DNA from 3 places in the Thauera butanivorans genome. Region 3 is predicted to be linked to each of the others. Evidence: riboswitches for the same ligand, from Rfam matches in the RefSeq annotation. Region 3 holds a riboswitch; each other region holds the start of a gene.
What was found. Region 3 has a riboswitch for cobalamin ahead of ACNQFN_RS04770 (GNAT family N-acetyltransferase). Riboswitches for the same ligand answer to the same signal wherever they lie in the genome.

Region 1 (4,206 bases), 350 kb from region 3:
CCTCCGGAGAAGGTGAGACGCACCCGCACGCGCAAGGCGAAGCCCGTGGCCGAAGCTGCGGCAGCCGGCGCTGCCGAGCCGGCCGTTGCCGAGGCATCGCAGGCAGCCGAAACCTCCGCTGTGGCTGAAGTCGCTGCTGCGCCCGAACTGAAGCCTGCTGCTGCACCGAAGCGGCGTTCCCGCACCAGCGCTTCCGCTACCCCGAAAACAGCGACGCTTCCTGCAGCCGAGGAGGGTGCCCGCCCGGCGCCGGCCAAGGCCACCCGCGCCGGCGCCAGCGTGCTCGACGACATCTGGCAGAAGGCGGTCGACCAGGAGGCCGCGGCGATCAAGTTGGCTGCCGAAGAGGCTGCGGCCACCAAGGCGCGCAAGACTGCCGCCGGCAAGGGTGGCAAGGCGGAGAAGAAGGAGAAGGCCGGCAAGAAGGACAAGGATGCTGCGGACAAGGGCAAGAAAGCCAAGACCGTGAAGGCGAAGACCAAGGCCGGCAAGGCCAAATCGACCGAGAAGGCAGAGAAGAAGGCGAAGAAGACCGGCAAGAAGGACAAGGCGGAAAAGGCCGGAAAAGCGAAATCGGCCAAGCCAGCGAAGACCGCCAAAGCCGCGGTTGCTGCCGAGCCGGTAGAATCGCGCGCCTCGAAACCGGCCGCGCGTTCTGGCGGCAAGACCTCCGCGAAGGAAAAACGCCGTGCCTAAGACGACCGCAAACACGAACACCAGCGCCGCCAGCCGGCTGATCTACGGTTTCCATGCCGTGTCCGCCAAGCTGCGGCATGCGCCGGACTCGGTGCTGGAAGTCCATCTGTCGGCCGACCGCAAGGACGCGCGGGTGAAGAAGTTCGTCGCCCAGGCCGAGGCGTCCGGCGTCCGCATGCTGTATTGCGAAGGCGACAAGCTCGATGCCATGGTCGGCACCCGCCGGCACCAGGGCGTGGTGGCGAAGGTCGATGCGACGCGGCGCGACATCAAGCTCGCCGACGTGCTCGACAGCCTGGAGGAGAACGCGCTGATCCTGGTGCTGGACGGCGTGCAGGACCCGCACAACCTCGGCGCCTGCCTGCGCGTCGCCGATGCGGCCGGCGCGCACGCGGTGGTCGCGCCCAGGGACCGCGCCGTCGGCCTCAACGCCACCGCGGTCAAGGTCGCCAGCGGTGCGGCCGACACCGTGCCCTACATCACCGTCACCAATCTGGCGCGCGCGCTGCGCGAGATGCAGGAGGCCGGCGTGTGGGTGGTCGGTGCCGCCGGCGAGGCGGAGAAGTCGCTGTACGACATCGACCAGAAAGGACCCGTGGCCTGGGTGCTGGGCGCCGAGGGCGACGGCTTGCGCCGCCTGACGCGCGAGACCTGCGACGAACTGGCGCGCATTCCGATGCACGGCAGCGTCGACAGCCTGAACGTGTCGGTGGCGAGCGGCATCTGCCTGTTCGAGGCGCGCCGCCAGCGCGGATGAGCGGTGGCGGCCGAGGGAGTCTGCGCTGCGGGAAGGTGGAACGGGCTGCGCGGAGCCGAGGGCGAAACTCATCACCCCCGGCGTGTGCCGCCGTCGATGGGTTTCGCCACCTTCCACATCCGGCTCGCCGAGCGGTGGCGGCGTACCTTGCCGGCCGCAGCTTGCCAGCCGCAGCGCGATTCAATACGCTTCACGTCTTTCGAGCTTCGGGGTGCCCGCGCCTGCGCGGGAGAATCGGGAAAGCGGTGCAAATCCGCTGCGTGCCCAGCGCCGTGAAGGGGACTGTCCGGGCAAGGTTTGCCCAGCCACTGGCCTGCAAGGGCCGGGAAGGCGCCCGGACGGGATGATCCTCAGCCGGAAGACCGGCCCCGAAGCGTCCAAGCAGCCGTCTGGTCGGCGGCTGCCCACTGCTTCACGCCAAGGGGACGACTCCGTGAGCAGCCATGCACAAACCATCCAGACCGATTCATCCTTCAGCGTCGCCGAGCGCGCCGCCGTTTACCGCGCGATCCATACCCGGCGCGACGTGCGCGGGCAGTTCCTGCCCGATCCCATTGCCGACGAGGTACTGGCGCGCGTCCTGATCGCCGCCCACCACGCGCCCTCGGTCGGCTTCATGCAGCCCTGGGACTTCGTCATCGTGCGTTCGCGCGAGGTGCGCGAGCGGATCCACCGCGATTTCCTCGCCGCCCATGCCGAAGCCGAACAGATGTTCGAGACCGGCAAGCGGGGCACGTATCGCAAGCTGAAGCTCGAGGGCATCCTGGAAGCGCCGCTCAACCTCTGCATCACCTGCGATCGCAGCCGCAACGGCCCGGTGGTGGTCGGCCGCACCCACATGCCGGAGATGGACATCTACAGCGCGGTCTGCGCGGTGCAGAACCTGTGGCTGGCGGCGCGTGCCGAAGGGCTGGGCGTGGGCTGGGTCAGCATCCTGCACCCGCAGGCGCTGCGCGAGACGCTCGGCATTCCCGACGGGATCGTGCCGATCGCCTACCTCTGCATCGGCCATGTCAGCCATTTCCATGAGCGCCCGGAGCTGGAATCGGCCGGCTGGCTCAAGCGCATGCCGCTGACCGAGCTGCTGCACTTCGATCGCTGGCAGGGCGAGGCGGACGAAGCGGGCGAGCGTTTCGCCGACGCCGTCTCCCGCGCCATGCCGACATAGCCGGGCCACCATTCCGCTTCTTCGGCCTTCGCGCAGCCGCCGCCCGGTATGGCGTGCACAGGCTTGCACGGCAATTGCTTGTCGTTGTCGCCATGGCCATTCCGGCTGCGGCGACGGCAACGAGGATTGCGGAGAGAGGATGAAGACGGCGCTCGCATTTCTGCTCGCAGCGCGCCGCTGCGAAATCGACGATCTCGAACGGCTTGCGCTCAGCTGCGAACTGGTGCAGGCGGTCAGTGAACTCGTCCACCAGCTCCAGCGGGAACGCGGCGCTTCCAACGTCTTTCTCGGCTCGGAAGGCGCCCGTTTCGGCCCCCAGCGCGAAGCGCAACTGCTTGCCAGCCGGGCTGCGGAGGCCGGGGTCCGGAGTTGGCTCAAGCGCCCGGAACTGGGCGGCGAGAAGTCGGGCGGCGCGGTGCATGGCGGTGCGCGCCTGCTGACGCGCATCGCGCTTGCACTGCATGCGCTGGATGGCTTGCCCGGGCTGCGCGGCGACATCGCCGCCCGGCGCTGCCGGCCCGATGCGTCGACCGCGCGCTACGGCGAGATCATCGCGGCCTTGCTCGCGCTGGTGTTCGAGGCCGCCGACGTGGCGGTCGATCCCGGGGTTTCGCGGCTGCTGGTGGCGCTGTTCAACCTGATGCAGGGCAAGGAGTTCGCCGGCCAGGAGCGCGCCCTGGGCGCGGCGCTGTTCGCTGCGGGCCATCCGGCGCCCGAGCGCGTGCAGGCCATCCTGCACCTGATCGATGCGCAGGCGCAGTGCTTTCGGCGCTTCGAAGGTTTCTGCGGCGACGAGGTGCTGCGTCAGTGGCGGGCGCTGCAGTCCGTCATGCCGCTGGCCGAACACGAGCGCCTGCGCCGGATGCTGCTGGCGTCGACGCTGGGTTCGGCGCTCGATCCCGCGCTGGCCGAGGCCTGGTTCGACTGCTGCTCGCAGCGCCTCGACCAGATGCACGAAGCCGAAGTGGCGCTCGCCCGCGGGTTGGGCGAATCCTGTGCGCGGCGGATCGCCTCGGCACGGACCGAGGCGCAGGACCAGGCTGCTTTGCTGGAGGCCTTGTCCACCGCAGCGGAGATCCGGGCGCCGCTCGACATGCTGATCGGTACCGAGATGGCCGGGGAGGGCGCGCCGGCAGAGCCTGCCCAGGGCGATGGGCCCTTCGGTCCGCAACTGCGGCGTTCGATCGTCGATCTGCTCCATGCCCAGTCGCAGCGCCTGCAGGCGATGAGCGACGAACTCGACGCGGCGCGTGCGGCGCTGGACGAGCGCAAGCTGATCGAGCGCGCGAAAGGCCTGCTGATGGCCTGCCGCGGCTTGTCCGAGGACGAGGCCTATCGCCTGCTGCGCCAGACCGCGATGAGCCAGGGGCGGCGCCTGGCCGAGGTCGCCGCGGCGACGCTGGCGCTGGCTCCGGTGCTGGGCAGGCACTAGGCGGGACGGCGCACCAGGGATGTGCAGGCAACTGTCGATGCTGCACTGCAGCAGTGCATCCGGCCTCGCCGCGTCGCCATGCAGCCAGCTGGCAAACCGATGAAATGCAAGGGAAACGAATCGATCCTGAAAACTGGCACGCTTGCTGCATAG
Region 2 (4,206 bases), 1.4 Mb from region 3:
CGATCCTGGCACAGGCGGCAATGCCTTCCGGGATACGCCTTCACGCTGCTGTGCACAAAAAGCTCGCATCAAGCCCGCATAGTCTCTATAGTGCCGGCTCGCCGCGGCTTGACCGATCGACCGCGGCGGCTCCTGCAACGATCCGGCCGGCGCCCGCCCCGGATCTCTCTCCCGCCAGCCCGGATTGGTGTCGCCACGCATGCGCGACGGACTGGCGCCGGAAACCATCGAATGAATTCCGAAGTCGTCACTTTCGCCAGCCTCGGGCTGGCCGAACCCATCCTGCGCGCCATCGGCGAAGCCGGCTATACCTCGCCGACGCCGATCCAGGCCCAGGCCATTCCGCAAGTGCTCGCCGGCGGCGACCTGCTCGCCGCCGCCCAGACCGGCACCGGCAAGACCGCCGGCTTCACGCTGCCGCTGTTGCACATCCTGTCGCAGACCCACGCCCACCCGCATCCGCCCGGCCGCCCACGCTGCCTGATCCTGACGCCGACGCGCGAACTCGCCGCGCAGGTCGAGGAATCGGTCAAGACCTACGGCAAGCACCTGCCACTGGCTTCGCTGGTGATGTTCGGCGGCGTCAACATCAACCCGCAGATCGGCGCGCTCAAAAAGCGCGTGGACATCCTGGTCGCCACGCCCGGCCGCCTGCTCGACCACGTCGGGCAGAAAACCGTGGACCTGTCCGGCGTCGAGATCCTGGTGCTGGACGAAGCCGACCGCATGCTCGACATGGGCTTCATCCGCGACATCCGCAAGGTGCTTGCGCTGCTGCCGAAGAAGCGCCAGAACCTGCTGTTCTCGGCCACCTTCTCGGACGAGATCCGCCAGTTGGCCCACGGCCTGCTGCACGATCCGGCCACGGTCGAAGTCGCGCCGCGCAACACCACCGCCGAACGCGTCGACCAGGCGGTCTACATGATCGGCCAGAAGCAGAAGCGCGAACTGCTCGCCCACCTGATCAAGGAAAAGCAGTGGTTCCAGGCGCTGGTGTTCACCCGCACCAAGCACGGCGCCAACAAGCTCGCCGAATACCTCAGCAAGCACGGCATCGCCGCCGCCGCGATCCACGGCAACAAGAGCCAGGCGGCGCGCACGCGGGCGCTGGCGCAGTTCAAGGACGGCTCGCTGCCGGTGCTGGTGGCAACCGACATCGCCGCGCGCGGCCTCGACATCGACCAGTTGCCGCAGGTGGTCAACTTCGAACTGCCCAACGTGCCGGAAGACTATGTGCACCGCATCGGCCGCACCGGCCGCGCCGGCGCCGCCGGCAATGCCATCTCGCTGGTCGACGATGAAGAGATCAAGCTGCTAAGCGCGATCGAGCGCCTGATCAAGCGTCGCATCGACCGTGCCGTGGCCGAGGACTTCGTGCCCAGCGCCGGCGCCGAGGCCGCGCACGACGCCGACCACCAGCGCGAACCGCTGCAGCGCCGCGGCGGCCGCTCGGGCCAGGCCCGCAACGGCACCCCGTCCGGTGCGCCACGAGGCGATCGTGCCACCCCCGGCAACCGTGGCGCCGGCCAGGGCAAGCCGGGTGCCCGCCCGCAGCCGCGCCGCGGCGAGGCGGACGGCAACCGCGCACCGCGCAGCGCCGAGCCACGCGAAATCAACGGCAACCGCATGCAGCCGTCGCGCCCCGAAGTGGACGGCAACCGCATTTCCCACGCATCCCGCCGTGGCGACGTCGATGGCAACCGCGCTGTCGACAACCGCCGCGCGGACGTCGATGGCAATCGCGCCCGCCCCGGCCGCAATCGCCCCGCCGCGCCGCGTGCCGCGCTGTTCTCCGCCAAGCCGGGCAGCGGCAACCGCTGAGCACGAGCCACCGGGGCTGCGCGCTCGATCGCGCCCCCGGCCCGCGCGCGGCGGGCGCCGGCTTGCCAAACCCTGTCCCCTCACTTAAGCTTCGCGCGCATTCGATCCAGGTGCCCTGTGCCGCCGCCGTGCGCCCAGGGTGAAACGGGAAGTCCGGTGACGCCGCCTCCAGCGGCCATTCCGGCGCAGCCCCCGCTGCTGTAGTCCTGACGGATTCCGCCCCCCTGCCACTGGGCTTCGCCCGGGAAGGCTGCGGACATCCGGACGAAGGAGAGCCAGAAGACCGGCCTGGTCGATTGAAGGTCACTGCCCCGGGGTGCGGGCGATCACCGTCTGGCCTGGCCGTCCCGGCCCCAGCCTTCCGCTGTCCGTCCCTACCCCATGCAGGCCGATCGTCGCCGCACCCGCGCAGCCGCAGCCATGGACCAGGACACCCAGCACCACCACATCCCTTCTTCCCACGCCTCCAGGGCCGGCACGGTGCAAGCGCCCGGCATTGGCGCCTGAGATGGCCGTGCGCCTGCTCGCTGCGCTGCTGGCCCTGCTGTCCGGCTCCGTCGCCTTCGCTGCAGCCGGCGCGGCGCTGCCGCGCGTGATGTCGACCAACCTGTGCGCCGACATGCTGGTGCTCGGCCTGGCCGAACCGGCGCAGATCGTCTCGGTGTCGCGCAAGAGCCAGGACCCGCGCCGCACCGCGATGTACGAACAGGCCCGCCGCCATCCCGCCAACGACGGCAGCGCCGAGGAAGTGCTGGCCTTGCGCCCCGACGTCGTGCTCGCGTCGCGGCGCTGGCAGGCGCGCCACCAGGCCGCGCTGTTCGAACGCCACGGCATCGGGATCGTCACCGTGCCCTACCCGACCGACTGGAACGGCATCTTCGCCAGCACCCGGCACATCGCCGGCCGGCTCGGCCGCGCCGCCGCCGGCGAGGCGCTGGTGGCCGACGTGCAGGCCCGCATCGCCCACCTGCAGGCAAGCACGCATCCGGCCCGCGCGCTCTACCTGCGCCCCAACGGCGGCAGCGCCGGCGCCGGCACCTATGTCGACGCGGTGTTCCAGGCCGCCGGCGTGCGCAATCACGCCACCGAGTCCGGCCGCCGCGGCTGGGGCCGGGTCGCGCTGGAGGACGTGGTCGCCGACCCGCCCGACGTCTTCGTCGTCAGCAGCATGCTCAACGACACCACCTATGCCCGCTCCGGCTTCGCCCGCCATCCGCAGATGCGGACGCTGCTCGCCGAACGGCCGGTGGTGCGCATGGACGGCAACGACTGGGGCTGCAGCAACTGGCAGTTGATCGAGGCCGCCGAAGACATCGCCGCACAATTGGCCCGCCTAAGTCCGCCGGTCCCGATGTCCCGCAGCCGGGCATCTCTAAGCCGGGCGCCCCTCTCCCCTGTCGGAGCCGGGGGTGCAGAAGAAGCGGCAAGCGCCAGGCAGCAAATCACCGCCTCACCGGCACGGGTGCCGCAATGACGGCCGGCCAAGCCACATCCCGGCCCCCGCTGCCACGCACCAGCCAAGTCGCGCTGCCGCTCAATGGCCTGCTCGCGCTGGCCCTGCTCATGCTCGCGCTGGTCTCGCTCGGCATCGGCCCGGTGCAGCTGGCGCTCGCCGACGTCGCCGCCGCACTGCTGCCGGTCGGCGATGGCGCATCCGAAGCGCTGGCCCGCCAGCATGCCATCGTCGCCGAGATCCGCCTGCCGCGCGTGCTGCTGGCGATCCTGGTCGGCGCTTCGCTCGGCATGTCGGGCGCGGCGCTGCAGGGCCTGCTGCGCAATCCGCTCGCCGAGCCGGGTCTGCTCGGCATCAGCTCCAGCGCCAGTCTGGGCGCGGTGCTGTGCCTGTACTTCGGCCTCGCCCAGCTGACGCCCTGGCTGCTGCCGGCGGCGGCGATGGGCTGCGCCGCGCTGGCGACGCTGGTACTGTACCGCATCGCCCGCCGCGGCACCGGCAACCTGACCCTGATCCTGGCCGGTGTGGCGCTGTCCTCGCTGGCCGGCGCCTTGACTTCGCTGGCCATCAACCTCGCCCCCAACCCGACCGACGTCCAGGACATCGTGCTGTGGCTGCTCGGCTCGCTGGCCGACCGCAGCTTCGACGACATCCGCCTGTGCCTGCCTTTCGTGCTCGCCGGCCTGGCGCTGCTGGCCACCTGCGGACGCGACCTCGACGCGCTGTCGGTGGGCGAGGACGAGGCCGCCAGCATGGGCGTCAATCTCGCCCGCCTGCGCGCGCAGGTCGTCGTCGGCACCGCGCTGTGCGTCGGCGCCAGCGTTGCCGTGACCGGCGCGATCGGCTTCGTCGGCCTGGTCGTGCCGCACATGCTGCGCCGCGCGGTGGGCTACCACCCGGCGCGCCTGCTGGTGTCGAGCGCACTCGGCGGC
Region 3 (4,206 bases):
CAGCGTCCATTCGGCGTTGCCCAGCACGCGCTTCATGAACAGGTCCGGAATCCAGTTGGCGGTGTTCATGTCATGGGTGCGGCGGCGCTCGTCGCCGGTGTTCTTGCGCAGTTCGAGGAATTCCTCGATGTCGAGGTGCCAGGTTTCCAGGTAGGCACACACCGCGCCCTTGCGCTTGCCGCCCTGGTTGACCGCCACTGCGGTGTCGTTGACCACCTTCAGGAAGGGGATCACGCCCTGGCTCTGGCCGTTGGTGCCCTTGATGCGGCTGCCCAGCGCGCGCACCGGCGTCCAGTCGTTGCCCAGGCCGCCGGCGAACTTCTGCAGCATGGCGTTTTCCTTGATCGACTGGTAGATGCCCTCCAGGCTGTCGGCGACCGTCGTCAGGTAGCACGACGACAGCTGCGAATGGCGGGTGCCGCTGTTGAACAGCGTCGGCGTGCTGCTCATGAAGTCGAAGGAGGACAGCAGCAGGTAGAACTCGATCGCGCGCGCCTCGCGGTCGATCTCGTTCAGCGCCAGGCCCATCGCCACGCGCATGAAGAAGGTCTGCGGCAGTTCGATGCGGCGGCCTTCCACGTGCAGGAAGTAGCGGTCGTACAGCGTCTGCAGGCCGAGGTAGTCGAATTGCAGGTCGCGCTCGGGTTTCAGTGCCGCCGCCAGCCGGCTCAGGTCGAAGTCGGCCAGCCGCGGGTCGAGCAGCTCGGCATCGATGCCGAGCTGGATTGCTTGCGTGAAATGACTGACGTATCCGCCTGAAGGGGCGGCCATGTCGGCCTGCGAGGCTTCGTGGCCCAGTACCTCGACGCGCACCGCGGACAGCAGCAGGCGCGCGGCGACGTGGCTGTAGCCGGGCTCGCGTTCGATCAGCGTGCGTGCCGCCAGCACCAGCGACTGGCGCACGGCGGCGACCGGCACGCCGTCGTAGAGGTTGTGCAGCGCATGTTCGAGCACGGTGTCGGCGGACACGTCGGCCAGCCCTTCGCAGGCTTCGCGGCAGGTCGCGAGCAGCGCGGCGCGGTCGAGCGGCCGGCGCTGCCCGCCATCGACGACGTGCAGCACCGGCGCGTCGCCTGCGGCGTCCATGCCGGCGGCCTTCTGCGCGGCGCGTTCGGCGGCGCGGCGTTCGCGGTAGAGCACGTAGGCGCGGGCGACGTCGTGCTCGCCCGAACGCATCAGCGCCAGTTCGACCTGGTCCTGGATGTCCTCGATGTGCAGCATGCCGCCGTCGGGCAGGCGGCGGGTCAGCGCGCCGACGACGGTTTCGGTCAGGCGGCCGACGAGATCGCGCACGCGCGACGAATCCGCGCCCTGGCGGCCCTCGACGGCGAGGAAAGCCTTGCTCATGGCGACGGCGATCTTGCCCGGGTCGAAGGCCACCACGGCGCCGTTGCGGCGGATGACTTCGAAAGCGGTCAGTTGCGGGTCGATGCGATGGAGGGAGTCGGGGAGTCGGTCCACGGGATGTCCTGTCTGGAAGTGAGTGTGTGGAGGTGTTCAGGCGGCGGCGCGGCTGCGGGAGAGGCTGGCAGGAGCCGGGCTCGGCAGTTGCAGCGCCAGCGGTGCGGCGGGGTTCCCGCCGCTGCGGCGGAAGCCGTGGAGGCCGGCCATGTGCAGCACGGCGGGGCTGATGCTGTAGCACAGGACGCGTGCTGCGCCGCCGCGCTGCGCCATGGCAATGACGTGGCTGAACAAGGCATGGCCCAGGCCCTGGCCGCGGTATGGGCGCGTCACGCTGAGGCCGAAGTCGACGTCGCCATCGTGCATCGCGATATGTGCGAGGGCCACGATGTCGCCGCGGGCGTCGTTCAGGCCGTGGACGTGGTCCCGGACGTAGTCGAGGCGGGCGACGTAGCTGGCCAGTCCTTCGTCGCGGATGCCGTGGCCGAAGCGCAGCATGCGGTCGTCGGTGTCGAGCATCAGCAGGTGGGCGAGGATGCGGGGCGCGTCATCGGGGCCGAAGCGCGTCATCGGGCTCAGCGCAGGAGCGGGGCGAGCGAGGTCTGACATGGCGGAGATCCGGTACGGGCAGGGCGGATCTCCGGCGGCTGGACGCGGCGCATCGCCCGCATGGACACGCCATGCGGTGCTGCCCGGCCGTCAGGAAAGCGAACAAGTGAAATGGTCTGAGCCATGCCTCTTGTCAGGGACACCCCGCCCCAAACTGTTGAAGGTGATGTGCATGGCAGGTCTCCTGACTCACGGGTCGTCGCCTTGCGCCAGCCTTCCCGGAACGTGCTGCTGTTCCAGTGGCGTGAGGGGGCGCAGGACTCGCCGATTACAGTTGCGGGGGCAGTTCCGGGTTTCGCGCGCGGGCGCGGCACCGGATTCCCTTTTCATGCCTGCCGGTGTCGGCAGGCAACCATGAACAGGGGCGCAGATTAGCCCTGGCCCCCCGGGCTGTCAAACTTCCGATCCAGCCCCAGCAGCGGCAGGAGCGTTCCTGCCAGCAGGAGCCCGGAACCGAACAGCAGTGACTGGCGCAATGTCTGTTCATCGGCAATCCAGCCCGCCGCCACCGGGCCAATCGCCTGGCCGACTGAAAACACCACCGTGAAGAGCGTCATGCCCTTGGCGAGCTGCGGCGCGGGGAGTTTCTGGCGTACCAGCACTGCGATGGCCGACGGCGCGATGAACATGCCCAGGCCAAACACCAGGGCGGAAGCCAGCAAGCCGGCCGCATGGGCATTCAGCAGCGGAATCACGGTACCGGCCCAGGTGGCGGTGCAACTGGCCGACAGCGTCAGCGCCGGCGGCCAGTGTTCCAGCGCGCGGCGCCATGCGAAAGGCGACAAGGACACGCCGATGCCCAGCACGAGCCACACCAGCGTGCTCAACTGCCATGAGCCATGCTGGGTGTGCAGCCAGGCCAGGATGAAGGTCATGTAAACGATGTAGCCGGCAGCGAAGGCGAAGTAGCCCAGCAGCGCCATCCGCATGCCCCGCAGCGACAGGGCGCCGCGCGCGGGGGCGTTCGAAACGCGCTGGACCTTCAGCGCCTCTTTCAGCGGCCAGACGGACAGGAGCAGCGCCAGTGCGCCCAGCCACAGCCATGCGGCAGGCCAGCCCTGCGAGCCGGACCATGCCAGCAAGGGATTCACCACCAGGCCCGACAGGCCGATGCCCAGACCGGCGCCGGCAAAGAACACGCCCATGGCGGTTCCCCGGCGGCCATCGGTTTCCGGATATCGCGCTGCTATCAGCGCGGTGCCGCAGGAGAAGACCCAGGCTGCGCCGATGCCTGCCGCCGCGCGAGCCGCGGTCAGGGACGCCAGCGAGCCATGCAGCCCGGTAAGCGGCAATGCCGCCAGCGTGAGCCATAGCCCCCAGGAAAACAGACGCGCCGGGGAGGCGTGCCGCAGCAAAAAGTAGCCGCTTGCCGCACCAAGGATGTAGCCGAGGGCATTGGCGGTGTTCAGCCAGCCTGCCTGGGCGTAGGTCCAGGCCAGGTCCTCCCGCATGGCGGGCAGCAGCAGGGCATAGGAGAAGCGGGCCAGCCCGTTGCCCACGGCGATCGCCAGGCCCAGGCCGAACGCCGGCCATAGCGATGCTGCATTCGGCATTGCCGTTGTGGTGCATTTGGGCGAGTGTCGCATGTCACATTCCCGTCCTGTCGTGATCGAGGGCCGCCCTGCAGCGGGCGTGGCGCTGCCCAATCTAGAAGGTTTCGAGCGGATGTCCAATTGTCTAAAATGACAATGAAAAATCCATTTTGGACAAACCATGCCGGACTTTGTCATTGCCGTGCCCGAGGGGGCGCTCGCTGCCAGCGTCGGCGCGACCCTGGATGTGTTGAGCATTGCGGGCCGCAGTGCCGCGGCACGAGGCCGCAAGCCCATGGAATGGCGGGTGGTGTCCACCCGCCGGCAGATTCCGCTGTCGGGCGGCATGACGCTCGCTGCCGAACGCCTGGACCGGGTGGCCATCCAGCCGCATGCCGTCGTGGTGATTCCTGGAATCGGCCTGGACCACCCGAAGCTGGATTCGGGGGGCAATATCCGCGACCGCTATCGCGAAGACAGGCTGCGCCAGCGCATGAACATGCCGGACATGGCTGCGTTTGCCGCCATGGCGGCCGAGCACGGTGCCCATGGCGGCAAGGTCGCGGCGTCGTGCTCTGGCGTTTTCGTGCTGGGAATGGCCGGTCTGCTCGATGGACGGACCGCAACCACGCACTGGCAGCTCGGGGATTTCCTCCAGCGTTGT

Region 1: another riboswitch for cobalamin. It lies ahead of bluB (5,6-dimethylbenzimidazole synthase); the one in region 3 lies ahead of ACNQFN_RS04770 (GNAT family N-acetyltransferase).
Region 2: another riboswitch for cobalamin. It lies ahead of ACNQFN_RS20610 (ABC transporter substrate-binding protein); the one in region 3 lies ahead of ACNQFN_RS04770 (GNAT family N-acetyltransferase).

The regions. Positions count from the first base shown of each region.
Region 1 covers NZ_CP183038.1:1,342,126-1,346,331, forward strand. The annotation lists gene rnr (ribonuclease R) at 1-696, shown strand, start outside; gene rlmB (23S rRNA (guanosine(2251)-2'-O)-methyltransferase RlmB) at 689-1,453, shown strand; cobalamin riboswitch at 1,646-1,839, shown strand; gene bluB (5,6-dimethylbenzimidazole synthase) at 1,887-2,621, shown strand; gene ACNQFN_RS06505 (nitrate- and nitrite sensing domain-containing protein) at 2,761-4,053, shown strand.
Region 2 covers NZ_CP183038.1:4,256,732-4,260,937, forward strand. The annotation lists gene ACNQFN_RS20605 (DEAD/DEAH box helicase) at 232-1,821, shown strand; cobalamin riboswitch at 1,913-2,128, shown strand; gene ACNQFN_RS20610 (ABC transporter substrate-binding protein) at 2,330-3,295, shown strand; gene ACNQFN_RS20615 (FecCD family ABC transporter permease) at 3,292-4,206, shown strand, end outside.
Region 3 covers NZ_CP183038.1:996,416-1,000,621, forward strand. The annotation lists gene ACNQFN_RS04765 (ribonucleoside-diphosphate reductase subunit alpha) at 1-1,461, opposite strand, end outside; gene ACNQFN_RS04770 (GNAT family N-acetyltransferase) at 1,498-2,010, opposite strand; cobalamin riboswitch at 2,167-2,382, opposite strand; gene ACNQFN_RS04775 (YbfB/YjiJ family MFS transporter) at 2,382-3,740, opposite strand; gene ACNQFN_RS04780 (GlxA family transcriptional regulator) at 3,724-4,206, shown strand, end outside.